Regions from separate parts of the Vandammella animalimorsus genome, predicted to be linked through region 2. Evidence: riboswitches for the same ligand, from Rfam matches in the RefSeq annotation. Region 2 holds a riboswitch; each other region holds the start of a gene.
What was found. A riboswitch is a leader RNA that binds a small molecule or an ion and turns the genes downstream of it on or off. The one in region 2 is predicted to bind cobalamin.

Region 1 (9,445 bases), 560 kb from region 2:
GGCGCGGTCGTGCCAGACGGCTGAAAGCTCGCGCAGCGGCTCGAAAAAGGCCGGCGCCAGCATCAGCACGAACAGGCCTTCGTGCAGCGTCAGGCGCTCGCCCCAGGCGCCAAAAGGCAGCTGCCCCAGCAGGTGAAAGCCCACGTACACGGCCACCAGCGCCACGCCCAGCGCAGAGAACAGCTCCAGCACCGCTGAGGACAGCATGGCCACGCGCAGCACGCGCATGGTGCGCTGCGTCAGGTCGCGGCCCAGCGCGCTCATGCGCTGCGCCGTGGCCTCCACTGCGTGCAAGGCGCGCAGGCTGGGCAGGGCGCGCAGGCGCTGCAGCAGATCGCCGTGCAAATGCCCCAGTGCTTGTAGCTGGGCCTCGCTGATGGCCTGGGCGCGCCAGCCGATGATGGCCATGAACAAAGGGATCAGCGGCGCGGCCAGCAGCAGCAAGAGCGCCGAAAGCCAGGAATGCCAGCCCACGCACAGCGCCAGTGCCGGCGGCACGAGCAGCACGCGCCACTGCGCCAGCTGGTAGCGCGCCAGCCAGGGCAGCACGGCATCGGCCTGCTCCATCCAGGCGCTGGTGATCTGGCCCGAAGGCGGGCGGCGCGCATCCAGCGGCGAGCTGTGGCGCAGGCGCTGGCCCAGCTGCAGGCGCAGCGCCGTCAGGCTGCGGCGGGCATGGCGCCAGGCCAGCTGCGTGCCAGCGTATTCCAGCGCAGCGCGCAGCAGGCCCAGGGCCACGGTGATGGCCGCAGCCTGCCCAATGGTGGCCGTGGGTGGCGGCAGGCCGGCGGCTGTGCCGCCGCCGTTTTGCCAGGCCATCAGCGCGGCAATGGCTGTGGCGATCTGCCAAGCCTGGCCGACCCACAGCAGTGAGGCCAGTGCGGGCAGGGCATGCCACCAGCCTCTGGCCTGGGCCAAGCCGTGCGGCAGGCCAGGGGCCATCTCTGAATTTGCAGCGCGTGCGCGCCCGTTGCGTGCCATGGGTGGAAGAAATGCAAAAAATCAGCAAGGCAAGGCCTGCACGAACCCGGCGGCGAAGTGCGCAGATGCCGCAGATGCACAAGGCGCAGCGATGCGTGTAGGCCTTCCCAAGCCCCTGCAAAACAGCCATCGGCCAGCGCCGCAGCGCTTGCAAAGGCTCTTTGGGAAAAAGCGCCGGATTCTATGAATTCCAGCAAACTTCATGGGGTTATCCGCACGGCTTTAGTCGGGCACCTGGGCGGGGCTGGCGTGATATTTCAAAGCCGTTCCAGGGGGCGCCAGGGCAGGATGCAGGGCGGCTGGCCGTCGCCGGGGGCGATGCGCAGCGCCGCGATGCCGAAGGTTTGCGCCAACGCTGTGTCGTCCAGCACTTGGGCCGGCGGGCCGTGGCGCAGCGTGCGGCCGCCTTCGAGCAGCAGCAGCTGGTGGCAAAAGCGCGAGGCCAGGCTGAGGTCGTGCAGCACCACGGCCACGGCCTGGCCCTGGCGGGCTTGCTCGCGCAGCAAAGCCATGCAGTGCAGTTGCTGGGCTGGATCGAGTGCGGCCAGCGGCTCGTCGGCCAGCAGCACCGGGGCCTGCACGGCCAGGGCGCGCGCCAGCAGCGCGCGGGCGCGCTCGCCGCCCGAGAGGCTTTGCGCGTTGCGATCGGCCAGGGCTTGCAGGCCGGTGGCCTGCAAGGCGGCGTCAATGGCCTGCTGGCCGCTGGGCCGGGCGGCGTCGCCATGCGGCAGACGGCCCAGCGCCACGACTTCGCGCACCGGCAGCGGCCATTGCAGTTGCGCGCCCTGGGCCAGATAGGCCATTTGGCGCGCGCGCTCGGCTGGCGGCCAATCGGCCAGCGGGCGGCCTTGCAGCAGCACCTGGCCGCCGCGCAGCGGCAGCCAGCCCAGCAGCGCGCGCAGCAGGCTGGTCTTGCCGGCGCCGTTGGGGCCGACGATGCCCAGCAGTTGCCCGGCGGCCAGCTGCAGCTGCGCGCCATCGAGCAGGCGGCGCGCGCCGGCCTGGGCCTGAAGCTGCACGGCTTGCAGTGCAGGGGTGTTCATGCGCGGCCCTCCCGGTGCAGACGCAGGATCAGCAGCAGGAAAAAGGGTGCGCCGACCAGGGCGGTGAGCACCCCCAGGCGCAGCTCCTGCCCGCCCACGTAAAGCCAGCGCACGCCCAGGTCGGCCAGCAGCAGCAGCGCTGCGCCGGCCCAGGCGGCCAGTGGCAGCAGCTGCGCCGGGTTGCCGCGCGCCAGCGGCCGCATCAGGTGCGGCGCGACCAGGCCAATGAAGCCGATGCTGCCTGAGACGGAGACGGCCGCGCCCACGCTGGCGGCCGTACCCAGCAGCACCAGGGTGCGCAGCCGCGCCACGTTGATGCCCAGGGAGTGGGCAGTCTCCTCGCCCAGCGACAGCGCCAGCAGGCCGCGCCTGGCGCGCAGCAGCAGCGCCAGACCCAGCGCGATGAAGGGCAGGGCCAGGGCCACTTCGCGCTGGCTGCGGTCGGCCAGCGAGCCCATGAGCCAGAAGACGATTTCCTGCAGGGCATAGACGTTTTTCGTCCAGTTCATGACCAGCGCGATCAGCGCCCCGGCCATGGCCGAGACTGCCACGCCAGCGAGGATCAGCAGCGTGGTGCTGGCCTGGCGGCCGGCAAGAAAGAACACCAGGCCCACGGCGGCGGCCGTGCCGGCCATGCCCGCCAGCGGCAAGGCCAGCGCAAAGGCGCTGCTCAGGCCGGTGTAGAGCGCCAGCACCGCGCCCAGCGCCGCGCCGTTGGAGACGCCCAGCAGCCCTGGCTCGGCCAGCGGGTTGCGCAGCAGGCCTTGCAGCGCCGCGCCGGCCATGCCCAGCGCCGCGCCCACGGCCAGGCACAGCAGGGTGCGCGGCAGGCGCAGGTCCAGCAAGATGCGGGTGGGGATGAGTTCGCCCTGCCAGGCGCCTTGCAGCAGGCGCGGCAGAGGAGTGTCGATGTAGCCCACGGCCAGCGACAGCAGCGCCAGCAGGGCCAGGGCGGCGGGGGCAAGCAGCCAACGCAATAAGTTGCTCATGGCGTGATGGGGCGGGGTTGGGGCAGGGAGCTGGCGTTAGCGCGGCGCGCCTGGGCCAGCCGCTCGGCGGCGGCGATGTTCCACGGCCCGCCGCAGACGGTCATGCGTGAGGGCAGCTCCAGGCGCTGCACGCCCAGCTCTGCCAGCACCGGGTGCTGAAGCGGGCGCTGGGCGCCCAGTGCGTTGTGGCCCCAGCGTGGCACGAGCAGCAGCTCGGGGCGCTGGGCGATCAGGCGCTCCAGCGGCAATTGGCCATAGCCAGGCACGCCGGCTTCGGCGGCGGCGTTGCGCCAGCCGGCCAGGCCGAGCATGTCGTCGTAAATGGTGCCGGCGCCGGCGCTGTGGCCGTTGGCGCCGTAAAGCGCGGCGGTGGGGCGTTGCACGGCATTCGGGTTTTCGGCGGCCACGCTGGCGGCCAGGGCCTGCTGTGCGGCCTGCATGTGCTGCACCAGTTGCTGGCCGCGGGCTTCATCGCCGGTGCTGCGCGCCACGAGCAGGATTTGCGCCTGGGCATCGGCAAAACCGTCGGCGCCGGGCACGGCCAGCACAGGGATGCCGAAGCGGCGCAGCATCTGCGTGGTGTGCAGCGTGGTGTGCGTGCCCACCAGCACCAAGTCCGGTTGCAGCGCCAGCACTTCCTCGGCGCTGCCACGCACGCTGGGGATGCCGCGCGCGGCTTCGGCCAGCATGGACGAGGTCGGATCGCTGGCCAGGCGGCTGAGCGCGGCAATGCGCGAGCGCTCGACCAGTTGCAGCAGGATTTGGTCGGTGCAGAGGTTGAGCGAGACGATGCGCTGCGGGCGTGTTGCCTCGGCGGTGGCCGTGGTGGCTGGGCGCTCGCTGGCGGCCTGTGGCAGTGGGCTGGCCGCAGGCGGCAGCCCAGCTTGCTCGGCCCTCTGGCAGCCTGCCAGCGCCGCCAGCATTGCCAGCGCCGCAACAGGGGCTTGCTTCATCCGTCGCACATTCAGCCGCCGCACACAAAGCCTTTGCCGCTCTGGTCGGCCGGGTCGGGCGGCAGGTTCAGGTAGTCGCTGCGCAACTGGTTCCAGGCCGCCAGACGGCTCCAGTCGGGCGTGGCCGCCAGCGCCTGCTCGTCGGTCAGGAACGGGTTGGGCAGGAACACCGTCAGCTGCTGGTGCCCGGCGTGGGTGAACAGGCGCAGGCCCCAGCTGCGCGGCGCGCCATCGCGGTCGAGCAGGCGGTACAGCTCGGCGCGACCGGTGCGGCGCGCATGGGCCAGCTCGGGCGCTACGCCCTTGAACTCGCCAATGCACAGGTGAAAGTGCCAGGCGCCGAAGTCGATGGTGGCGTAGCCGTCGAGCAGGCCCACGCGCAGCGGCGCGTTGGGGGCCTTGATTTCATAGACGACGCCGGGCTCGCAGACGCCGAAGTGGATCTGCTGCCACCACTGGCCGAACACGTCCTGCAGCAGCATCCACAGCGTGTCCTCGTCGGTGGGCAGGGGCCAGGCTTCGCTGACGCTGCCATCGGGTTCGGTGCGGCGCTGCGGTGCGTTGGGGACGGGGGGGCTGCTGGCGGCGTTCATCACAGCTCCCAGATGTAGCGGAGCTTGAACTGGCGGCCCGGCTGCGGGAAGCCGAACTTCTCCCAATAGAACTTGTCGGTGAGGTTGTCCACGCTCAGTTGCAGCGCGTGCTGCGCGGCGAACTGGTAGCGCAGGCTCAAGTCGGCCACGCTGTAGGGCGCGTAGCTTTGCTGCTGGCCGTAGGTGGCGGGGTTGACCCAGTCCAGATCCTTGCGGCTGCCCACATGGCGCAGCGCCAGGCGGCCGCTCCAAGGGCCGTGTTGGCCTTCGAGCGCCAGGCGCCAGGTCTGCCGGGGCACGTTGTTGGCATCGACCCATTGACCTTTGACCTGATCGCGGGCCTTGAGCATGCGCGTGCCCGACAGGCCCAGCGACCAGCCGGGCGTGAAGCGCCAGCGCGCCATCAGCTCCACGCCCTGCATGCGGGCGCGGTGGGCATTGGCAAAGGTGCTCAGGCTTTGCTCGGGCGTGTCGATGGCCTTGACGCTGACGATTTTGTCGCGCACGCGGGTGTCGAAATAGGTGGCGTCGATCTGCCAGGCGTGGTTCTCCCAGCCCAGGCCCAGATCCCAGCTGCGGCTGGATTCGGGCCGCAGCGCGGCATTGCCGCGGGTGATGAGGCGGCGGCCGTCACGGACGCTGAGCGATTCGCCCGTGAGCTGGAAGGCATCGGGCGTCATAAAGCCTTCGCCGTAGCTGGCATGGGCCGTGAAGCCGCCGCCCAGGCGCTGTTGCACGCCAGCGCTGGGGCTGGTCTTGCCGAAGTTCGCCTTGCCTGGCGTGAAGCTGGTGAGCAGCGGCGTGGCCAGCGTCTGCACGCGGATGCGGTCGTGGCGCGCGCCCAGGTTCAGCACCGTCGCGCCCTGGTTGAACTCCCAGCTTTGCTGGGCGTACAGGCCGGCGCTTTGGCGGCGGCTGTTGGCCGAGTAGGGCGCGAGCTGGGCGCCGCTCTTGTCGTAGCGGCGCGAGGTGGACTGGGCGCGGTCGGCATCCAGACCCAGCACCAGCCGCGCGCCGGCGCCCCATTGCCAGGCGTCTTGCAACTGCAGGCCGCTCCAGCGCAGCGTGCCGCCGTAGCTGCGGTAGGGGTAGGTGGTGCCTGGCGGGTCATAGCGCGAGCTGACGGTGGCATTCTCCGCAGTCTGACGGCCGGTATAGGCGCTGGCGCTCAGGGCGTGCGCGCCCAGCTGGCCCTGCAGTTGCAGGCGCGTACCCCAGCGGTCCAGATCCTTGCTGCCTTGGTTTTGCAGACCGTAGGCGATGTCGCCGGGCGAGGCAATGCCCTTGCCGCGGTACAGGCTGCTGCGCCAGTCCAGCTGCCATTGCGGCGCCAGTTGCAGGCCCAGGCGCAGTGCGTGCTTTTGGATGTTGTAGTCCGAATGCGGGCGTTTTTGGCCATTGCCCATGCGCATGTCGCCCTCGGCCTGCCACTGGCCGCTGTAGTCGAAGCTCAGGCGCTCATTGATGCGGCCGCCGGCGCGGCCCTGAAGCTCACGCGCGCTGAACTGGCCCAGGCCGGCGCTCAGGCTGGCCTCAAGCGGGCCGGTGCTGCGCCGCGTGATCAGGTTGACCACGCCGCCCATGGCCTGTGAACCGTACAGCGCCGAGGCCGGGCCTTTGAGCACCTCGATGCGCTGCAGATCGCCAGTGCCCAGCGTGCTGAGGTTGTCGGTCATGGCCGGCAGGCCATCGACCAGCAGCAGCGTGCGCTGGTTCAAGCCGCTGAACTGCGGCCCAAAGCCGCGAATGCCCACGCCCGAGAGCTGGCCCGGGTACTGGATCACATCGACACTGGCATTTTTCTTCAGCACGTCCACCAGCTCGCGCTGTGGCGTGGCCTCGATGGTGGCGGCATCGACCACCTCGATGCGCTGGGGCTCATCGGCCAGCGGCGTGGGCGCGCGGCTGCCGGTGACGACGACAACGGGTAATGTGCTGGCCTCGGCCTTGGGTTTTGTTTGGGCCGGTTGTGTGTCGTTGGGCTGGGCCTGCAGGCCGGGCAGGGCCAGCAAGAGAGGCAAAAGGGGGAGGTGTTTTGGGGACATGGGCGTTTTCTCAGCCAAGGAAATCCGCCACCGTGATCGCGCTGATTCGCATGCGCCAAGGCCCGCAGCCGCCAGGCGCAGGCGCGCCCAGTGCAGCCGTGCCACTGTCGCCCGCCACCCCGCAGACGATCACCGTGACCGGCGGTGCACGCCGGGGCGCGCACTGCCTGACAATGCAGGCCGGTATCCGGACTCGCAAGACCAAGAGCGCCGCCTTCCCAAAAGGGCTGCCCAGACCATCGGCGGTCTGAACTTCACCCAGCTTCAGTGGCTGCCGCCCGGCGCAGCGTGTGCGCAGCAGGCGGCCTGGCGCCCCCATCCTTGCTTACCGTTGCGGGGGCAGTCAGGGCTTTGCACCCTGTTCCCGTTGAACCCGCTGCCCTGGTTGCCAAGAACCCAGGCAGCGCGGCACCTGCAAACCACAAAGAAAGCTGCGTCCGCGCTGGCGCTGAGCAGTGGCGCCGAGCGCAGAACGCGGCGCGCATTTTAGCGGCCCAGCAGCCCTGGCTCGGCCCTGGCATTGCCGGCCTGGGCGTTCAGCGGCGCGGCCGCTTGTGGGCCTTGCTGCAGTTGCTGCAGCAGCTCGTGCAGCAGGGCCTGGGTGTTGTTGCTGGTGGTGGTCAGCGTCATCTGCCAGTCGCTGAGCAGCCCGTTGGCGATGCAGTGCTGCAAGAAGGGCTGCAGCGCGCTGTAGTAGCCGTCCACGTCGAGGATACCGATGGGTTTGTCGTGGTAGCCCAGCTGTCGCCAAGTCCAGATCTCGAACAGCTCCTCGAAGGTGCCGATGCCGCCGGGCAGGGCGACGAAGGCATCGCTGCGCTGGGCCATCATGGCCTTGCGCTGGTGCATGGTGTCCACGACGAACAGCTCGTCGCAGGCTTCGTTGGCCATTTCCTTGTGCACCAGCACGGTGGGGATGATGCCCACCACGCGCGCGCCCGCTTCCTTGGCGGCCTGGGCCACCAGGCCCATCAGCCCGGATTTGCCGCCGCCGTAGACCAGCTGGCCGCCTTGCTCGCCGATCCAGCGGCCAACGGCCTGGGCGGCTTCGATGATGCGCGGGTTGCTGCCATTGCGCGAGCCGCAGTAAACGCAGAAGGAGAAGCGGGGTTGCATCGGGGGGGTCTCAGGGGGTGAAGAGGGTGTTGCCACTGACGGTGTTGGCCGTGCCCTGGTCGAGGATGGTGTGGCTGTGGATGTAGTTGCCCGTCACGGTGTTGCCCGAGGTGGTGTCCGTCAACCACAGGCCGGTGTGCCAGAGGCGGTTGTTGCGGATGCTGCTGCCGCTGATGCGCTCGAGCGTGACGGAGCGCAGGTAGTTGGGCTCGAAGGTGTTGCCTTCGATCTGCACCCCGCTGACGCGGGCGCTGCTGGCGCTGACCTCGTAGGGCACGCCGGCATAAATGCCGTAGCCGCGGTTGCCGGCCACGTGCGCCTGGGTGATGCGCACGTTGTGGATGGTTTCGTCCTTGCCGGGCCGGATGTCGATGCCGGTCATGGGCGCCACGCCGTGCGTGCTGTGGTAGCGCCCGCCCTGCACCAACACGTCCTGGGCCGAGGCGATGGCCAGGCCGCGGCGGCGGTTGCCCTCGGCCACCACGTTGCACAGTTGCACGTCGCGGCTGGCTTGGGTCACGGCCAGGCCATCGCCCCAGGCATCCTGGACTTTGACTTGCTCGATGACGATGCGGCTCGATGCGGCCACCATCACGCCCGTGCCCCAGGCGCCTTCAGCGCCTTGGCGCGTGTGGCGGTCGCCCAGCACCGTGCCGCCGACCAGGCGGGCGTTGTCCACCTGCTGGAAGCGCACGATGTCGTAGAAGCCGGCGCTGCCGGGCTTGGCTTTGAGCACAGCCTGGTCGGAAAGCCGCAGCGTCATGTGGCTGCGCATGAACAGGCGCTTGGCCGGGTCGATCAGGTAAGTGCCCTCGGGCACCCAGACCATGCCGTTTGTGCCGGCGGCCTGGTCAATGGCGGCCTGGATGGCGGCGGTGTCGTCGCTGCGGCCATCGCCCTTGGCGCCCTTGTCGCGCACGTTGATGGCCTGGCCTGCAGCGGGCATGGGCGCGCACTGCCCAGCAGTTGGCGCTGGCGTGGGCGAGGGGTTGGCCACGGGCGCGGGCGGGATGGGCGCAGGGGCCACCACGGGTGCCGCATCGGTCGGCAGCAGGGGCACGGCGGCCAGAGTATTGAGCCGATTGTTGGCAATGGTGTTGTGCTTGGGGCTGCCGTCGGCGTTGGGCTCGTCGACGATCAGGCGATCCAGCGATGCCCCGGGCCGCCCGGTGATGGCGTTGTCCGTGATGGTGATGAAGGTCGCCAGCGGCTCCAGGCTGATGTTGAGGTACTGGCTGTTGATGATGCGGTTGCCAGTGATGCGGGTTTTCCAGCTGCGATTGCCCAGGCCCAGGCCGATGGAGTTGTCGATGATGGTGTTGCCCTCCAGCGCGACGTTCTCGATCTGGCCGGGGTAAGTGGTCACCATGCCGATGCCGCGGCCGGCGTTGTTGATGAATTGCGAGCGGCGGATGGTCACGTTCTTGACGTGCTCGCGGAGCGCCTCTTGCGCGTGCCCCCATGGCTCGATGTCGATGCCGTCCTGGGGCGGGGTGCCGTGCGTGTTCTTGAACACCGAATCCTGCACCACGATGGTGTCGACATCGACGATGGACATGCCCTGGCGGCGGTTCTTGTCGGCCACCACGGCGCAGAACTTGACGTTCTGGCTGGCGCCGCCGACGTAAAAGCCATCGCCCCAGAACTCACGGGCCGTGACGTTCTCGATGGCGGTATGGCGCGCGCCGCGCATCACGAGGCCAGAGCCCCATTCGCCCAGCTGCC
Region 2 (9,445 bases):
TGCTGCGCGCCGGGCCGCAGTGGCGCCAAACGCGCCCCATGGGGCAGGGCGGCATGGATTTGACAGCCCACGTGCGCGGCCTGGCCGATGCGCTGCAGCAATCACTGCAGCAAATCGAGCAGGGCGACGCACAGCGCCCCTTGCTGTTGCCACAAACCCCGGCAATCCGCAGCGAGTTCGCGCGCGTGCAGCAGTACTGGCAGGACACGGCGCGCCCGGCGATCGAGCAGGCCTTGCGCAGCGGCGAGCCCGGCGCCTATCTGGCGGCGCTGCCCGAGCTGGTGCTGCGCACCGAGGCGCTGGTCGCACAGATTGAGCAGGACAGCGCCCGCAAGACCACTGCCTTGAATCTGGCCCAAGGGCTTCTATTGCTGCTGGCCGTTTTGGGCACGCTGGCCATGATTTACTTGCTTTATCGCTGGATCGTCGCGCCGGTCATGCGCCTGAGAGAAGGTCTGCAATCCATGGCTGCGCATCAATTCGGCACGCGTCTGGCCGTGCAACGCAACGATGAGTTTGGCCTGCTGGCTGCGGGCTACAACCAGATGGCCGATGAGCTGCAAAGCCTCTATCAAGGCCTGGAGCAGCGCGTGGCCGAGAAAACCGCGCGCCTGGCCGCGCAGAACCACCAGATTGGCGCCCTGTACGACATGGCCGCGTTCTTGAATCAGCCCAACGACATCGAGGCCATGTGCGAAGGCTTTTTGCAGCGGGTGACGGCCCAGTTCGAGGCCCAGGGCGCCAGCATTCGTACGCTTGATTCCGGCAGCGAGCGCCTGAGTCTGGTGACTGCGGTGGGCCTGTCGCCGGCCTTGACCGAGGCCGAGCACTGCATGCCGGTGCGCGACTGCCACTGTGGCCAGGCCACGCTGCAGCAGCAAGTGCTGTTCGTGCGCGATCTCTCGCATCTGCCGGAAGCGGCCGCGCCCAATTGCCGTCATGAGGGTTTTGCCAGCGTGGCGGTGTTTCGCATCATCGCGCGCGAAGCAGTGCTGGGTTCGTTCTCGCTGCATTTTCGTGCCCCGCGCGAGCTGCAGCCGGCCCAGCGCCAGTTGCTGCAGTCGCTGGGCCAGTTGCTGGGCGTGGCCTTGGAAAACCGCCGCCTGGACGCCAAGGCGCGCGAGCTGGCGGTCGTGCAAGAGCGCTCCCTGGTGGCCCAGGGCTTGCACGACAGCCTGGCGCAAGGCTTGAATTTTCTGAACTTGCAATTGCAGTTGCTAGAGGATGCCGTGCGCCGCCAGGACGCGCAGGAGGTGGATGAAATCCTGCCGCTCTTGCGCACCGGCGTTGAGGAAAGCTACCAGGATGTGCGCGAGCTGTTGAGCAACTTTCGCAGCAAGCTCGAGCAGGGCGACTTCTGTGAGCTGATTGAGGACACCGTACAGCGCTTTCGCCGCCAAAGCGGCTGTGAAATTGCGCTGGAGCTGCACTATGCCCAGGGCGCGCCGCTGGCGCCCGAACAGCAGCTGCAGGTGCTGTTTCTGCTGCAGGAGGCGCTCTCGAACGTGCGCAAGCATGCCCAGGCCCGGCGCGTTTCCGTGCGCATCGACAACGCGCGCGATTTCACGCTGGATGTGCAGGACGATGGCCAGGGCTATGACCCCGAGGAAGTCAGCACGCGCAGTGACGCCCATGTGGGCATGCGCATCATGCGCGAGCGAGCCGCACGCATGAACGCGCACCTGTTGCTGGACTCTGCCCCTGGCGCTGGTGCGCGCGTGCGACTGACCTTGCCTGCCAGCGAACGCCAGCCAGCGTGATGCGCAGTGCTCAACGCAGCTTGCCGCAGCCGCTCAGCCCAATCCAGTGCTCTGGCCTGCTGACTGCTGCGGGTGCGGGCTGGCGGCACACATAAAAAACCACGATATATCCATGACCATTCGCATTCTGCTTGTTGATGATCACACCCTGTTCCGCTCCGGCCTGCGCCTGCTGCTCAAGCGCCAGGAGGACTTTGAAGTTGTAGGTGAAGCGCCCGATGGCATCGAGGGCCTCAAGCGCGCCAAGGAGCTGTGCCCGGACGTGATCCTGCTGGATCTGAACATGCCCGGCCCCAGCGGGCTGGAAGTTCTGCAAATGCTCTCGCAGGACGTGCCCGAGAGTGCGGTGATCGTGCTCACCGTCTCTGAAGAGGGTGAAGAGCTGGCGCAGGCGCTGCGCAGTGGCGCGCGCGGCTACCTCCTCAAAAACATCGACGCCGAAGCCCTGGTGCAGGGCATCCGCCGCGCCGTGGCGGGCGAGCCGGTGATCGACCCGGGCATGACGGCCAAGCTGGTCGAGCAATTTCGTCATCAGCCCCCATCGCCGCCCGCGCCTGCAGCTCCTGCCGATGGCGATGCCCAGCGCAGTCGCCTGACGGCGCGCGAGGTGCAGGTGGCGCGCCTGCTGGCGCGTGGCACCAGCAACAAAGTCATCGCCCGCGAGCTGGACGTGACCGAGAGCACCGTCAAGATTCATGTGCAGAACGTGCTCAAGAAGCTCAACCTCAACAGCCGCGTGCAAATCGCGGTCTATGTGGTCGAGCACGGCCTGGCCGATGAGGAGGGCGGCAAGCCCGACTGAGATCGAGAACAGACTCTCATCGAACTACAATGCGCGCCTTTTGCGCGGCCGCACGCTGCTGTGCGCGCGGCCGCAGTGTTTCGTAGTGTCCGCCGGCATGCCGCTGGCGGCCGGGCCTGGAGGGGCGTGCGGCCTGCGCTGCGCTGCCCAAGGCCCGGCGGGAAGCAGGTGTGCCCAAGCCTGCGCTGCCCCCGCAACGGTAGGTTCTTGTATCCGCCCTGGCCCCGGCTGCTGCGCGCTGCCGGGGCCAGCCACTGTGGCCCTGCGCCATGGGAAGGCCCGGCGGTGTTCTGCAGGCGCGTCGCCTTGATGCGCGCCTGCGGCCTGGACGAGCCCGGAGACCGGCTGCGAAACCACCCTGGTGGCGTCTTTGCGCGCCCGCCACCCTTATTTCTTCAGCCGCCGCCCGTGCAGGGCGCGTGGCCTGGCAAGGCGGCGGGCCGGGGCGCTGAGTGTGTATTGGCTGCGCGGGTTGGCGCGGCAAGGGGAAATTCAATGACCCGTTTCTTTGTATCGGGCCAGGGCTTTGCTGCGCCCGGCCATCATCGAGCTGCTGGCCGCCTGGCCGGCGTGGCGCTGGCCTGTGCCAGCCTGTGCGCGCCAGCGCTGGCCCAGCAGGCTGCGGCCGATGGGGCGGCGACGCTGGATGAAGTGTTCGTCACTGCCACGGCGCGGCCCGAGGAGCGCAGCCGCATCGCCGGCACGACCCAGGTGATCGGGCGCGAGGCGATCGAGCATTCTTCGGCGCGCTCGGTGACGGATTTGCTGGCCGAGCACGCCGTGGGCTTTTTCAGCGAGTGGACGGCGGCGCAGACTTCGATGAACCTGCGCGGCGCGGCCACCGATGGCCAGGGGCGCGACTTCCGCAGCCAGGTGCTGGTGCTGGTCAATGGCCGCCGCGCGGGCACGGCCAATCTCTCCAAGCTCAACCCGGCCGAGGTCGAGCGCATCGAGATCGTGCGCGGCCCGGCCTCGGTGCTGTACGGCAGCCAGAACATGGGCGGCATCGTCAACGTCATCATGAAAAGCGGCCAGGGCCAGCCGCCTGCCAGCGTGCAGCTGCGCGGCGGCTCCTGGGGCCAGTACCACGCCCAGGCGCAGACCAGCGGCGCCAGCGGCAACATGGATTGGTTCGTTGGCGTCTCAGCCGGTGGGCGCGAGGATTACGACAGCGGCCTGGGCCACCGCATGGAAAACACCGCCTGGCGCCGCCGTGGCGCCAGCGTCGCCTGGGGCTGGCAGCTGCACGAGCAGCACCGGCTGGATGTGAACCTGCGCACCGATGGCATCTTCGATGCGGGCTTTCGCGGCTCGGGCGCCAACACCTTGAGCCGGGACAACCGCTCCAATCGCTCGCTGGATCTGGTTTATGACGGCGCCAGCGCCGATCAGCGTCTGGGCTGGACGGCGCACCTGTACCGCCTCAAGGACGTGGATGAGTTCAACTGGGCCTCGCCAGTGATCCGCTCGGGCAATAACCCTGCGCCGGGCACGGCGCGCGACTACAACCGCCGCAACCTCAATGCCACGGGAGCGCGCCTGCATGCACGCGCGGCGCTCACGCCCAGCAACGATGTGCTGCTGGGCTACGACACCGAGCGCAGCAAGCTGCGCTCGCAGCGCGAGCGCCTGCCCGTGCCCGGCGGCCCCGCCCGCCAGGTGCCGCCCATCGACTACAACCAGACCGAGCAAGTGCATGCGCTGTACTTCGAGGACGCTCAGCGTCTGCTCGATGACCGCCTGACGCTGCGCGGCGGCGTGCGCAAGACCTGGGGCCGCACGCACTTTGACGATACCCCGCATTTGGCCGCGCAGCGCGCTGCGGCGCGCTCTTACGACGCGCTGACCTGGTCGCTGGGCGCCACCTATCGCTTGAGCGAGCAAACCAGTCTGCGGGCTCTGGCTGCCACGGGTTTTCGCGCGCCCACGGCCACCGAGCTGGCCGCTGACTTCACCGCGCTGGGCGGCGGGCGCAGCTTTGGCAACCCGAACCTCAAGCCCGAGCGCGCGCGCCAGCTGGAGGTGGGCGCAACCTGGCAGGGCGCGGCCTGGCGGCTCGATGGCGCGCTGTTTCAGAACACCATCAGTGATCGCATCATCACCATCTCGCGCGGGCCGGGCACCAACACTTCGGACTACGGCAACAACCGCGCCAACATCGTCGCGCGCGGCCTGGAGGCCAGCGCGCACTTGCGCCTGGATCAGGCCCTGGGCTGGGGCGCGGGTGCGCCGGCGCTGAGCCTGTTTGGCCACGGCTACTACCACTTCACCATGCAGGACAAGGGCGCCGCTGCAGCGCTGGAAAGTCAGCGCGTGCAGCGCATGTACCGCCATGCGCTCTCGGCCGGGCTGCGCTACGGCCAGGGCCGCGAGGGCCAAGCTGGCGCCTGGAATGTGCAGCTGGCGGGCATTCTGCGCGGGCCGATGTGGTACGACACGGAGGAGTCGCTGCTGATCCCGCAGGCCGAGCCGCGCCGCGCCTTCCTGCACCGCAAGGGCAGCTTCACGGTCTGGAACCTGCGCGGCCAGTACCAGCTCAGCCAGAGCCTGCGCCTGTTCGCGGCGGTCAACAACCTGCTGGACAAGAACCAGCACCCGATCTTCATCTCCACCGACCGCGGCGCGGCCTGCATCTCCGACCGGCGCTTCCAGAACGGCGGCTGCGGCACTTCCATGCCCGGGCGCGAATTCCAGCTCGGCCTGGAGGCGCGTTTTTGAGCGCCAGCCGCGGCAGGGGGAGGGCGGCTTTGCGCGGGCTGTGCGCAGCGCTGCTGCTCGCGCTGGCCTGGTCAGCTTGGCCTGCCTGGGCCAGCGGCGCGGCGGCAGCCGATCCAGCCAGCGGCACCAGCCCCTGGCTGGCGCACTGCCTGCATGAGCAGGCCGACCAGCCCGCAGCCAGCGCCCCGGTGCTGCTGCGCGATGCGCTGGGACGCGATGTGGCGCTGCCGCGCCCGCCGCAGCGCATCGTGACGATCTTTTCCTCCAACACCGAGCTGGTGGCCTACCTGGGCCTGGCCGGGCGCATCGTCGGCGTGGAGGACTACACCCGCTACCCCAAGGCCGTGCTGGGCCTGCCCAAGGTGGGCGGGCGGCTGGGCTTTTCGGTCGATGCCGTCACCGCGCTGGCGCCCGAGCTGGTCATCGTCACCCCGGCGCGCCAGGCGGCGCACCAATTGGTCGAGCCCATGCAGCGCATCGGCGTGCCGGTGATGGTCTTGCTCAGTCGCTCCGTGGGCGAGGTGCTGGACAACCTGCGCCTGGTGGCCCGCGCCGCCGGTGTGCCGCAGCGCGGCCAGTGTCTGGCGGCGCAATTGCAGGCGCGGCTCGATCGCATCGCCCGCAGCGTGCCGCCGGGGGCCGCGCCCAGCGTCGTGCTCATCACCGGCCGCATGGGCAATGGCATGCTGCTGGTGGCCCGGCCCGGCAGCTACACGGCCGAGGCCGTCGAGCTTGCCGGCGCACGCCACGCCCTGCAAGGCCTGGGGCCGTTGGCCCAGGTCTCGCCCGAGGCCGTGCTGGCCGCCGCGCCCGAGGTGCTGCTGTTTGCCGGCACCCAGGCGGCCTTCGATGAGCTGCTGCAAAGCCCCGGCTGGCGCGACCTGCCGGCCGTGCGCGCCGGACGCACGCTGACTGTGGCGCGCGCCGAATTCCTCATCCCCGGCCCGCGCACCATCGACGGCATCGAAAAACTGTTCCAGGCCCTGCATCCGCAACGCGCCGGCCAGCTGCTGCCCGGCGCAGCGCAGGCCGCGCCCACGCCGCCATGAGCCAACCCAATCCTTTGCCAGATGAAGCCCCCGCCCAGGCCCGCTGGCGGCGTTTCCTCTACGGGAGCGCAGCCCTGTTGGCGCTGGCGCTGCTGCTGGCCGCCTGCGCCGGGCACCGCTGGGCCAGCCCGGCGGCCGTGCTGGCTGCGCTGGGCGGCGACGAAGCCCTGAGCAGCCGCCTGCTGCTGCAATGGCGCCTGCCGCGCGTGCTGGCCGCAGCCTTGGTTGGGGCATTGCTGGGGCTGTCGGGCGCCATCTTCCAAGGGGTGTTTCGCAACCCGTTGGCCGAGCCTTATCTGCTGGGGGCCTCAGGAGGCGCGGCGCTGGGCGCCAGCGTGGCGCTGCTGGTACCGCTGGGCCTGCCCAGTGCCTGGCTACTGCCCGCGCTGGCCTTTGCCGGTGCCTGGGGAGCGACGCTGCTGGTGCTGGGCGTGGCCCGGGTGGCGGGCGCGTTGGATGCGGCCGGCATGCTGCTGGCCGGCGTGGCCATTGCCGCCGTGCTGGGCGCGCTGCGCTCGTTTTTGATGTTGGCGCTGTCGGACGAAACCGTCAGCCTGCAAGTGGTGATGAGCTGGATGCTTGGCGGCATCCAAACGCCGAGCTGGCCCGGCCTGCTGGGGCTGCTGGCGGCCACGCTGGGCTGCGCCTTCATGGCCCAGCGCACCGCGCGTGGGCTGGATCTGCTGGGCCTGGGGCCGCAGCTGGCGCAGGGCTTTGGCCTGAATGTGGCGCGCTTCGTGCCCTGGGCCGTGGTGGCCGGCGCGCTCATCGTGGCCGTGGCCGTGGCCTGGGGTGGGTTGGTGGCCTTCGTGGGCCTGGCCGCGCCGCACATCGCCCGCTGGCAGGTCGGGGCGCTGCACCGCCACGTGCTGCCCGCCTCGGCCCTGATCGGTGCCATCGTCGTCACCCTGGCCGATGCGCTGGCGCGCTCCGTACTGCCGCCGGCTGAAGTGCCGCTGGGCCTGGTCACTGCCCTGGCGGGCGGGCCGTTTTTCATCATCCTGCTGGCGCGGAGGTTGCGGCAATGACGGTTGTGAACACGGCGCTGGCCTCCGATCTTCAGCCTGAAGCTGGCCCTGCATCGCTGGCCCTGGCCTTGCATGGTGTGCTGCTGCGTCGCCAGCAGCGCCAGGTGCTGGCCGGCATCGACGTGCAGCTGCCAGCGCGCGGCGCCGTGGCCCTGGTGGGGCCCAATGGCGCGGGCAAGTCCAGCCTGCTGTCGGTGCTGGCTGGCTTGAGCGCCCCCGATGCCGGGCAGGTGCTGCTGCATGGCCGGCCGATGGCGGCCATGCCGGTGGCCGAACGGGCCCGCCACATCGGCTATATGCCGCAGCAATTCACACCGCATTGGGATTTGACGGTGCAGGAGCTGGTGCAGGTGCGCCTGGCGCTGCGGCCCGAGTTGGGTAAAAGCCCGGCGCAAGTGCTGCATGCGCAAGGCTTGGGCGCATTCGCGCTGCGGCGCTGGTCCAGCCTCTCCGGCGGCGAGCAGGCGCGGGTGCTGTTGGCCACCGTGCTGGCGGTGCAGCCGCCCATTTTGCTGGCCGATGAGCCGGGCGCGGCGCTGGACGTGCGCCACCGCCTGGAGCTGGTGCACGCGCTTGCCCAGCGCGGGCGAGCGCAGTTGGTGGTCGTGGTCATGCACGATTTGGAGCTGGCTTTCCAGTGCTTTGAGCGCATCCTCGTCATGGCCCAGGGGCGCATCGTGCTCGACGGCGGCCCAGAGCTGGCCTTGGACGAGCGCCTGGATGCGCACTTTGGTGTGCGCTTTGAGCGCATCGGCACGCCACCGCAGGTGCTGCTGCGCGCGCAATGGCCCCTCTCGTGAGGAAAACACGATCCATCAACAATGGCCCAAGACTTTTCTTATTTCCCTGTTGAACCCCTGCGCATCGACTTGGCCGGCTGGTCGCGCGAGGCCACGCAAGGCGCGCATCAGGAGTTCCTGGCCTTGTTCGAGCAGGCCGAAGCATTGGGCTACGACGGCGTCTGGTTCCACGAATTTCGCCTGCAAGAGCAAGCCTGGCCCTACCCCTGCCCGATGCTGCTGGCCGCCGCCGTGCTGGCGCGCACGCAGCGCCTGCGCGTGGGCAGCTCGGTGCTGGTGGCGCCGTTGCATCGCCCGCAGCTGTTGGCCGAACAGGTGCAACAGTTGCAGTTCCAAAGTGGCGGGCGTTTTGATGCGGGCATTGGCCGTGGCACCGATCCGGCTACCTTGCAGCAACTGGGCATCGCCCCCGAGCAGGCGCGCGACAGCATGGAGCGCTGCGTGCAGGCGCTGCAAAAGGCCCTTGCAACAGAAGCCAGCGGCGCCAGCGCGTTACCGCTGTACCTGGCGGCCAGCTCTGAAGAAAGCATTGCGTTTGCAGTGGCCCAGCGCATTCCCTTGCTGCTGAGTCTGGAGCCGCCCGAGACCTTGCAGCTCGAACGCCTGGACGCCGCTGCCTGCGCTCAGCGGGGTGGTCACTCTCAAGCCCTGGCCCAGGCCCTGCGGCAGCGCTCGCCCATCTCGCGCTACGTCGTCATCGGTACGAGTGCGCAGGACGTGCAGGGCCAATTGCAGGCTTTGTGGCCCAAGCTCTGGCAGCGCCGCCTGTACTTTGCCGCCAAGCGTGGCCAAACACCCGAACAAGTGCCCGCGATGGACACGGCCAAGGCCCTGCGCGAGCAATTCATCTACGGCACGCCCGAGCAATGCGTGGCCCAGCTGCGCCAATTGCAACAGCGCACGGGCTGCGCCCATCTGCGCCTGGTCTTCAACGCCAACGGCCTGCTGGGCTGGCCGGCCGCCCTGACCGCCATGCGCCTGTTCGCACAGGAGGCCATGCCGATGCTGCGCGGCAAGGCATAAGCTGGGCAGCAGCGGCCTTTTGACAGGCGCTCAGTTGGCGTAGATGGGGGCGGGCTCTGGCGGGGTAATGGGGATGCCGTGCCAGTAACGCACTGTGGGTGCGCTCAGTGGAGGGGCTTGAGGGGGGGCTGAGGTGGGCGCGGCATCCACCTGGACGGTGGTGACGGTGCTCAGCGCGGGCGTTGGATCGGCTGGTTTGGCGGCCACGGGCGGGCTGCTGCGGCGGTTGAAGCGCACCGGCTGCAGCGGGATTTTGGGCAGGTTG
Region 3 (9,445 bases), on a different contig from region 2:
CGAGCATTCCTGCAAGGAAGGTGTATGCGGATCCTGTGAGGTCCGGGTGCTCGACGGTGAAGTTGAGCATTTTGATGGCATTCTGACCAAGCAGGAAAAGGAGTCGAATCAGGTCATGATGATTTGCGTCTCAAGGGCCAAGTCTCCCAAGCTGATCTTGGATCTTTGACTTTTTTGGGCTAGGGGTTGTTGAGATTGGGTTTGCGAAGCGGTTTTTCGAGGTAACGGCCGCAGAAGCAAGGCGAAAACGAGCGTAAGGTTGTATACCTTGCAAACGTTTTCAACATGGCAGCTGTGGAGTTTTGGCCGAAAACACCACCGCAACATTAAATCTCAACAACTCCTAGCAATTGATTGTCTCGGGGACGTAGGTGCCTCGGTTATCTGCAAGCGTCCGGCGCAGGCAATTTGCTGACGCGCACGCGGATGCTTTCGATGCGGGGCATGCCTTCCTGCAAGGCAGGCCCTGGCTGGGCCAGCGCATCGATCAGCAGCGGGCTGAGGTGGCGCAATTTGGCGGCGGCGGCCGGGTTTGGCACAATCAGGCACCATTCCTGGCCCAGCACCGGCCCCGCCTGCACGGCGGCGCGCAGCGCTGCGGGCAGATGGGGCGCAATGCATTGCAGCAGGCGGTGTGACAGCTCGGCCTGCTGCGTCAATTGCGCCAGCAGCGGTGAGCGCTGCACCAGCGCGCCGATGTGCGTGCCAGCCGCGCGCTGGCCTGCGGTCTGGGCTTCATGCCGGGGAGGCTGGGCGCGCGGCTTCGGGCGGGCGTTCTGCTCAGGCATGACTGCCCCCGTTTTCGTAATTTCCTCGCTCGCCCGGCAGGCGCGCCACAGCCAGGCGCTGCGGCCTGGCTTGACTTGGTTTTTGGCGGTTCGCACCCATGCAATTGATTATTACCGACGCCCGTTTGCGGCGCAGCTACTGCCTGAATTTCTCACTGACTGCGCTGGCGCTGGGTTTGGCAGCGCTGTTGCTGGCCGGGGCTGCCGGTTTGTTGCTGCTGCAGCACCAGCTGCACAAGAGCAGCTGGCGCGAGCAGGCCGGCAGCATCGATCGCTTTCTTGGCGTGGCCAGCCAGGCCAGCGAGGCCTTTGCCGCTGAGCGGGCGCTGATGCGCCAGAGCATCGACGACATGGCACGCCAGTTGGGCCAGATGCAGGCCCGGTTGCTGCAGCTGCAGGGGCTGTCCGGGCGCGTGGCCGATTTGGCGGGTCTGCCCGCGCCCGAGCCGGTTGCACCGGCGGCGCTGCTGGGCGCTTTTGATGGCGGCGCGGGCGGCCCGCTGGTGGGCGAAGTGCCGCTGCAGGCTCAAGAGCTGCGTCAGCTGCTGCAGCTGCTGGATACGCGATTGACGGCGCAGGCCGACTTCCTCGCGGCCGTGGAGGCGCAGCTGTTTTCCCGCTATCTGGCCCAGCGCATGATCCCCACCCAGGCGCCGGTGCCCGGACGCGTGGTGGGCTCGGGCTTTGGCCTGCGCCTTGACCCCTTCAACGGGCGCAAGGCCCAGCATATGGGGCTGGATTTCCAGGCCCCGACCGGCACGCCCATCCTGGCTGCCGCAGGCGGCATTGTCATCACGCACGAATACCACCACGCTTATGGCAATCTGCTGGAAATTGACCACGGCAATGGCTTGGTGACCCGCTATGCCCATGCCTCCAAATTGCTGGCGCAGCGCGGCGACGTGGTGCGCCGTGGCGAGACCATCGCAGAGGTCGGCAGCACCGGGCGCTCCACCGGCGCGCACCTGCATTTCGAGGTGCTGCACAACGGCCAGCAGCAAGACCCACAGCGCTTTCTCAATGCCGGCCGCCGGGCCGATTGGTCCGATCTGCTGGCGCAGTTCTGAGGGCCTGTTCAAAGTCCTTGCACGGCCGGCAGCAAGACTTTGAACAGGCTCCGAGCGCGTTTCACAGGGGCTGGGCGGCTGGGCCGGGCAGGCGCTGCGGCTATACTCGCGCCCGCCCTGCATGGCAGGGCGAACCCAACAGGTGCCGACGCGCGTAAGCGCGCCGGTTAAACGGGAACAGGGTGCAAAGCCCTGGCTGCCCCCGCAACGGTCAGCAAGTGACCGTGGGCAAGCCTTCTGCCTTGGTTGCGCCAAGCGCGCTTCTGGCTTGCCTGCCATTGTCTGGTTTCTCTGAAAAATCCGTGGCCGGCCTGCAAGGCCCGCCACGGTTGCCGTGGCCCGCCGCCCTCGTCACAAGGGGGGGGCGGGCCAGCCACTGGCGCCCTGCGTGGCCGCATCCTGCGGTGTGCGAAGGCGTTGGGAAGGCCAGGCCCAGACAATGCGCCCCTGTGTGCCTGTCATGCAGCGGCGCGCTTGCAAGCCCGGATACCGGCCTGTCAGAGCCTGCGCAAAGTCTTGCCCGTAGGGCAGAGGTTTTGAGCAGGCTCCAAGCGCCCCGCGCCGCCCATGGGATGGCGTGGGGCATTGCGCCCAACCACCGTCTGCGGGGATGCAGCCGAGGCGCTCAGACAGGCCCTGCAAGGGCGATCAGCCAGAGGCGGCGACCCGTGGTGCGCGTGCATGCGTTCTGCGGCCCCGTGGCGATCGCGGCGGCGCCTGCAGGCGTGTGCGGCATGCGAGGCAGGCGGTTTGCTCTGGCTTTGTCATGATTGATCGCACTCACACACCGTTTTCTCTTCTCTCGCTCTGGCCGACCCTAGGAGGGCGCTGCGCGCCCGCGCCCGCCCGCGCGCGTCTGCGTCTGCGTCTGACTGCAGCCGCTGTGCTGGGCAGCGCTTGCTGCGCGGCCTGGGCGCAGCAGACCTTGCCCACCGTCGAGGTGCAGGCCCAGCTGCCTGCCAGCGCCCTGGGCCTGGCCCAACCGTCGGAGTCGGGCAGCCGCACGGGCCTGAACGCCCAGCAGCTGCCTGCCAGCCTGGCTTCGCAGGATGAGCAAACCTGGCGCCAGCGCGGCGATCATGCGCTGGCCGACATCGTGGCGCGCACGCCGGGCATGACGCCGCAGGGCGCGCCCGGCAATGGCGGCATGGCCTTCACCACGCGCGGCTTCAGCGGCGTCAACAGCGTGGGCGTGGCCGAGGATGGACTGCGCCTGGGCGTGGCCTCGGGCACGGTGACTTATCCCAGCGACAGCTGGGGCTATGAGCGCATTGAGGTGCTGCGCGGCCCGGCCGCCACCGTCTATGGCGGCGGCACCGTGGGCGGCACCATCAACGCGGTGCGCAAGCAGCCCAGCCGCACGCGCGGCCACGAGCTGTTGCTGGGCGCTGGCCAGCATGGCGCGGTGCGCGCCGGCCTGGGCGCTACCGGCGCGCTGGGCGAGCAGTTCAGCTACCGCCTGGATGTGTACGGCCACCGCGCCACCGGCCAGCGCGAGCTGGGCCGCAGCAGCGGCGGCAAGTTAATGAGCACGCTGCGCTGGCAGCCCGATGCGCGCTGGCAGGTCGATTTGCTGGCCGATCTGAGTATGGACAAACCCGAGCGCTACTTCGGCAGCCCGGTGCACGATGGGCGCATTGTTCCTGGCCTGGAGCAGCGCAACTACAACAGCGAGGACAGCATCGTGCGCTACGAGGACCGCCGCCTGCGCGCCCGTGCGCAGTGGCAGGCCCAGGACTGGCTGACGTTGCGCAACGAGCTGTACCGCTTCAGCGCGCACCGCCACTGGAAGAACATCGAGAGCTACCGCTACGAGCCGCAGACGGACACGGTGGCGCGCAGCAGTTACCTGGAAATCGGCCACGACATGGGCCAGCTGGGCAACCGCCTGGAGGCCGTTCTGGAACTGGGCGCGCACCGCGCCGTGGCCGGCTGGGAGGTCTCGCGCACCGACTTCACGCACACCAACAACGCGCCCTATGGCGGCAGCTCCACGGTGCCGGCGCGCTGGCCGCAGCACGGCTTCTGGCACAGCCCCGATCCCACGCTGCCCAAGTTCGATACCCGCACCACGGCTCACGCCTTCTACCTGGAGGACGCCTGGCAGGTGCAGCCGCGCTGGCTGGTGCTGGCCGGGCTGCGCCGCGACGTCTCGCGCTATTCGCGCCATGAGCGCGTGCGCGGCACGCCGTTTGACAAGACCCTGGGCGGCACGGCCTGGCGCCTGGGCCTGACGCACCAGCTTGGCGCCGGCACCAGCCTGTACGGCCAGTTCTCACAAGGGCACGACCCCATCACCAGCATGCTGACGCTGAACCTGGCCAACCGCGACTTCAAGCTCAGCACGGCGCGCCAGCTGGAAGTGGGCCTGAAGCAGCAATTCGGCCAGGGCCTGGGCGAGTGGACGGCGGCAGCCTACCGCATCGAGAAGAAGGACATCATCACGCGCGATGCCGACAACCCGCGCCTGTCGGTGCAGGGCGGGCGGCAAAGCGCCAAGGGCCTGGAGCTGCAGGCCGTGCTGCGGCCGCACCCGCGTTGGCAGCTGGAGGGCAACTGGGCCTGGGTGGACGCGCGCTTTGACGAGCTGCGGGCCTCCAACGGCGAGGATCTGAGCGGCAAGCAGCCGGCCAACGTGCCGCGCCAGAACGCCAACCTGTGGAGCCACCTGCGGCTGGGCCAATGGCATGGGCAGTGGCAACTCTCGCTGGGGACGCGGTACGTGGGCGCGCGCTTTGCCAACAACACCAACACCGTGCGCACGCCCGGCCACACCGTCTGGGATGCCGCGCTGGCCTGGCAACTGCGGCCCGGCGCGACCGTGCGCCTGCAGGCGCGCAACCTGGCCGACAAGCAGTACACCAACCGCGCCATCTCCGGCTCGCAGGCCCTCCTCGGCGGCGCGCGCCGCTTTGACCTGACGGCCGAATGGATGTTTTGATGTCGCCTTCGGCTGAAAAAACCAGGCCAGGGTGCGCCCGGCGCGCCGTGCGCACCCTGGCGCTGCTGGGCGCGCTGGCGCTGGCCGCATGCGGCCAGCAGCCAGACGGCGCGGCGCAGGGGCCAGTACAGGGAAAAGCGCAGAGCAAGGTGCAGGCCAGCGCGCCGGCTGGCGCGCAAGCCAGCGCCGCGCCGCTCACGGCCGTGGCGCCAGTGACCGTGCAGGTCTGCGGCCAGAGCGTGACCTACGACAAGGTGCCGCAGCGCGCGGTGACGCACGACGTCAACCTCACCGAGATGTTCCTGTTCCTCGGCCTGGGCGACCGCCTGGTGGGCTACAGCGGCCTGCGCGACAGCAAGCGCGTGGCGCCCCAGTTCCAGGCTGCGCTGGCGCAGGCGCCCAACCTCTCGCCGCGCGGCATGAACCTGGAGCGCATCGTTGCCGCCGAGGCCGACTTCGTCTTCGGTGGCTGGAGCTACGGCTTTCGCGATGGCGGCGTCACGCCGCAGTTGCTGGCCGAGCTGGGCATTGCCAGCTACGTGCTCACCGAATCGTGCATCCGCAAGGTCGCGCGCGAGCGCGTCTCGCTGGAGGACACCTTTGCCGACATGCTCAACCTAGGGCGCATCTTCCGCATCGAGGCCCAGGCCCAGGCGCTGGTGCAGGCCCAGCGCGAGGAGCTGGCCGCCACCGTCGCCGCCGTGCAGGGCGTGGCGCAGCGCCCGCTGGTGTTCGTCTACGACAGCGGCCAGGACGTGCCGCAGACCGCCGGCCGCTACGGCATGCCCCACGCCATGATCGAGGCCGCCGGCGGGCGCAACCTGTTTGCCGACATCCCGGCCAACTGGCCCAAGGCCAACTGGGAGGACGTGGTGCAGCGCAACCCGGACTGGATCGTCGTCATCGACTACGACCAGCCCGACGCCCAGGGCAAGATCGACTTTCTGCTGGCCAAGCCCGAGCTGCAGCACGTCACGGCCATCCGCCACAAACGCTTCATCGTGCTCGACTACGCCGAGGCCACGCCCGGGCCGCGCAACGTCGCGCGCGTGCGCACCCTGGCCCAGGCGCTGCACCCGCAGCGGTTTGGGCCTTGATGGCCATGGCTCTGCACCGCCTGCGCCCCCGCGCCTGGAGCCGCTGGCTGCTGTTGCTGGCCGCGCTGCTGCCCGTCTCGCTGACGCTGGCCGTCACGCTCGGCCCGGTGCCCATTGCCGCGCCCGATGCCTGGGCCATCGCCGCGCACGAAATCGGCCGCGCGCTGGGCCTTCAGCTGCCGCGCGGCGCCTGGAGCGAGGCGCAGCGCCAAATCGTCTGGCAGCTGCGCATGCCGCGCGTGCTGCTGGCCGGCGTGGTCGGCGCCGGTCTGGCCGTGGTCGGCGTGAGCATGCAGGCCATGGTGCGCAACCCGCTGGCCGACCCTTATCTGCTGGGCGTGTCCTCGGGTGCTTCGCTGGGCGCAGTCGGCGTGCTGGCGCTGGGCCTGCTGGGCGCGGCCGGCGGCCTGGCACTGCCGCTGGGCGCCTTTGGCGGCGCGCTGGCCGCCTGCGTGGCCGTGTACGCGCTGGCCCATGCCCAAGGGCGGCTCTCGGCCACGCGGCTGGTGCTCGGCGGCGTGGCCATCGGCTACTGCCTGGCTGGCCTGAGCAGCCTGATCGTGCTGACTTCCGACCAGCGCGACCTGGCCGGCGCCGTCATGGCCTGGACGCTGGGCAGCCTGGCGGGCACGCAATGGCACGAGCTGGGCCTGCCCAGCCTGGTGCTGCTGCTGGGCACGCTGTGGCTGGCGCTGCAGGCCAAGGCCTTGAACGCCTTGCTCACCGGCGACGAAACCGCAGCCACGCTGGGCATCGACACCACGGCGCTGCGGCGCCGGCTGTTCGTGGCCGTCTCGCTGCTGACAGGCGTGATGGTGGCCGTCAGCGGCCCGATCGGCTTCGTCGGCCTGGTCGTGCCGCACATCACGCGCATGCTCGTGGGCGCCGAGCACCGCCGCGTGTTGCCCGTGGCGGCGCTGCTGGGCGCGCTGTTTCTCATCTGGGTCGATGCCTTTGCGCGCCTGGCCTTTGCGCCCACCGAAGTGCCCGCTGGCGTCATCACCGCGTTGCTGGGCGGGCCCTTCTTCGTCTGGATGCTGCAGCGCGATGGCCGCCGCGCACAGGGGGCGCCATGGAGCTGAGCGCCCAGCGCCTGAGCTGGCAGGCCGCTGCGCGCCACATCGTGCGCGAGGTCAGCCTGCAGGTGCACAGCGGCGAGATGGTCGGCCTGCTCGGCCCCAACGGCAGCGGCAAATCCACGCTGCTGCGCATGATCTACCGCACCTTGCCGCCCAGCAGCGGCCAGGTGCTGCTGGGCGGCTGCGACCTGTGGCAGCAAACGCCGCGCCGCGCCGCCCAGACCATGGCCGTGCTGGCACAGCAGGGCAGCCCGCCCTTTGCGCTGAGCGTGCACGAAGTGGTGCTCATGGGGCGCATCCCACACCAGCGCCCGCTGGCGCGCGACAGCGCCCAGGACCTGCAAATCGTGGCCCAGGCCCTGGCGCGCGTGGGTGCCCAGGCGCTGGCGCAGCGGCGCTTCGACACCCTCTCCGGCGGCGAGCAGCAGCGCGTGCTGCTGGCGCGCGCGCTGGCCCAGCAGCCGCGCCTGCTGGTGCTGGACGAACCCACCAACCACCTGGACGTGCGCCACCAGTTCGAGCTCATGAACCTGCTGCGCAGCCTGCGGCTGAGCACCCTGGCCGCGCTGCACGATCTGCAACTGGCCGCGCACTACTGCGACCGCATCTACCTGCTGCAGGGTGGCGCCATTGCCGCCCAGGGCCGGCCGGTCGAGGTGCTGGATGCCGCCACCATCGCCCGCGTCTATGGCGTGCCCGCCCAGGTGCGGCCCAACCCGCGCACCGGCAAGCCGCTGATCGAATTCCTGCCTGATGACTTGCCAGGCGCCCCATCCGATGAGCCCACAGAACCGCCAGCCCATGCCCCCGATTGATGCTGAGCCGCAGGCCGAGGCCCAGGCCGCCAGCCATGCCAGCGTTGCCTGCGCTGCCAGTCATGATCCGCGCCCGCTGGGCGTCGTCGTGCTCGGCCGTGGCAGCAGCGGCGCGGCCGCGCGCGAGCAACTTCAGGCCCTGGCCGAACCACTGCGCGCGCTGCTGCCCGAGGCCCGCATCGCCATCGCCTTTGCCGACCGCGCCAGCCCCTCACTGCCCGAGGCCCTGACGCAATGCCTGCCCTGTCGCCAGATCATCGTGCAGCCGCTCTTTCTGCCGGGCGAGAACGCCTTGCTGCGCTGGCTGGAAAAAGTCGCCCAGCGCTGGCGCCACCAGCAGGGCAGCGGGGCAGAGGCCCTGGCGGCGTTGCCGCCCATCGTCTTTGCGCCCGGCATCTGGCAGCAAGCGGCCCTGCCTGAGCTGTTGGCGCGCCAGATCGACCAGGCCCAGGCCCTGCCCGACGTCACCCAGACTACGCCCGAGCGCTGGCAGCACGACCCGGCGGCCTGGTCCACCATCCCGCCGCACCAGCGCCACGCGCTGCTGTGCCTGGGCCCGCGCTGCACCGCGCTGGGCGCGGCGGCGCTGTGGCCGCAGCTGACCGAGCGACTGCGCGCCTGCGGCAAGCTGCAGCGCGGTGTCATGGCGCTGCAAACCAGCTGCCAATACCCCTGCAACCACGGCCCGCTGATGATCGTCTACCCGGATGGCATCTGGTACGGCCGCCTGGACGAGGACGCCATCGCTCACATCGTCGACGAGCACCTGCAACACGGCAGACCACTGGCGCAATACCGCATCCACCGCAACGGCGAGGAGCCGGCCGGCGGCGCTTGAGCCAGTTACACGTCGATATTGGCCGCGCGCAGGGCGTTGGCTTCGATGAAGTCGCGGCGCGGCTCCACCTCGTCGCCCATGAGCATGGTGAAGATGCGGTCGGCCTCGATGGCGTCCTGGATTTGCACGCGCAGCAGGCGGCGCACGGCCGGGTCCATGGTGGTTTCCCAGAGCTGCTCGGCGTTCATTTCGCCCAGGCCCTTGTAGCGCTGGCGGCTGGTGGTGCGCTCGGCCTCGGCCAGCAGCCATTGCATGGCCTGGTGGAAGCTGGCCACCTCCTGCTCTTTCATGCGCTCGCCCTCGCCGCGCTGCACTTTGGCGCCTTCGCCCAGCATGCCGCTGAGGGCCTGGGCGGCCTGGGCCAGGGTGTGGTAGTCGGCGCTTTTGGCGAAGTCCTGCGGGATGAGGCTGCTTTTGATGTTGCCGTGATGGCGGCGGCTGATGCGCAGCACGGGTTTTTCGGTGCGCGGGTCGATCAGGGCTTCGACTTGCGCCTGCTCGGTGACGCGGGTGCGGTCGCTCAAATGCTGCTGCAGCGCGGCGGCGGTGTGCTGCATGTCCTGAAGGGTGTCGGCGCGCAGCGGCACGCCGTCGGCCAAGGCCTGCAAGGCCTGGCCGTCCATGTAGGTGGACAGGCGCAGGATGGCGCCCTGGGCTTTCTGGTAGGTGGCGGCCAGCTTTTCCAGCGCCTCGCCCTCGATGGGCTGGGCGCCTTCGCGCGGCAGGATGCGCGCGTCGCGCAGCGCGATGCGGGTGAGGAACTGGTCCAGCGCCTGGGCGTCCTTGAGGTACAGCTCCTCTTTGCCTGCCTTGACTTTGT

Region 1: another riboswitch for cobalamin. It lies ahead of CLI93_RS00055 (TonB-dependent receptor); the one in region 2 lies ahead of CLI93_RS02410 (TonB-dependent receptor).
Region 3: another riboswitch for cobalamin. It lies ahead of CLI93_RS08950 (TonB-dependent receptor); the one in region 2 lies ahead of CLI93_RS02410 (TonB-dependent receptor).

What each region holds. Positions count from the first base shown of each region.
Region 1 is NZ_NTBH01000001.1:6,212-15,656, forward strand. Features, by position in the region: gene cydD (thiol reductant ABC exporter subunit CydD) at 1-942, opposite strand, end outside; gene CLI93_RS00035 (ABC transporter ATP-binding protein) at 1,239-2,024, opposite strand; gene CLI93_RS00040 (FecCD family ABC transporter permease) at 2,021-3,013, opposite strand; gene CLI93_RS00045 (ABC transporter substrate-binding protein) at 3,010-3,966, opposite strand; gene CLI93_RS00050 (DUF7676 family protein) at 3,978-4,559, opposite strand; gene CLI93_RS00055 (TonB-dependent receptor) at 4,559-6,580, opposite strand; cobalamin riboswitch at 6,766-7,034, opposite strand; gene CLI93_RS00060 (LOG family protein) at 7,091-7,720, opposite strand; gene CLI93_RS00065 (glycosyl hydrolase family 28-related protein) at 7,731-9,445, opposite strand, start outside.
Region 2 is NZ_NTBH01000001.1:563,936-573,380, reverse strand. Features, by position in the region: gene CLI93_RS02420 (type IV pili methyl-accepting chemotaxis transducer N-terminal domain-containing protein) at 1-1,760, shown strand, start outside; gene CLI93_RS02415 (response regulator) at 1,873-2,562, shown strand; cobalamin riboswitch at 2,721-2,906, shown strand; gene CLI93_RS02410 (TonB-dependent receptor) at 3,058-5,280, shown strand; gene CLI93_RS02405 (ABC transporter substrate-binding protein) at 5,277-6,329, shown strand; gene CLI93_RS02400 (FecCD family ABC transporter permease) at 6,326-7,357, shown strand; gene CLI93_RS02395 (ABC transporter ATP-binding protein) at 7,354-8,157, shown strand; gene CLI93_RS02390 (LLM class flavin-dependent oxidoreductase) at 8,179-9,180, shown strand; gene CLI93_RS02385 (DUF3106 domain-containing protein) at 9,211-9,445, opposite strand, start outside.
Region 3 is NZ_NTBH01000005.1:148,321-157,765, forward strand. Features, by position in the region: gene CLI93_RS08935 (PDR/VanB family oxidoreductase) at 1-169, shown strand, start outside; gene CLI93_RS08940 (DciA family protein) at 381-788, opposite strand; gene CLI93_RS08945 (M23 family metallopeptidase) at 887-1,855, shown strand; cobalamin riboswitch at 1,979-2,184, shown strand; gene CLI93_RS08950 (TonB-dependent receptor) at 2,622-4,796, shown strand; gene CLI93_RS08955 (ABC transporter substrate-binding protein) at 4,796-5,893, shown strand; gene CLI93_RS08960 (FecCD family ABC transporter permease) at 5,899-6,975, shown strand; gene CLI93_RS08965 (ABC transporter ATP-binding protein) at 6,966-7,787, shown strand; gene CLI93_RS08970 ((2Fe-2S) ferredoxin domain-containing protein) at 7,774-8,625, shown strand; gene gyrB (DNA topoisomerase (ATP-hydrolyzing) subunit B) at 8,631-9,445, opposite strand, start outside.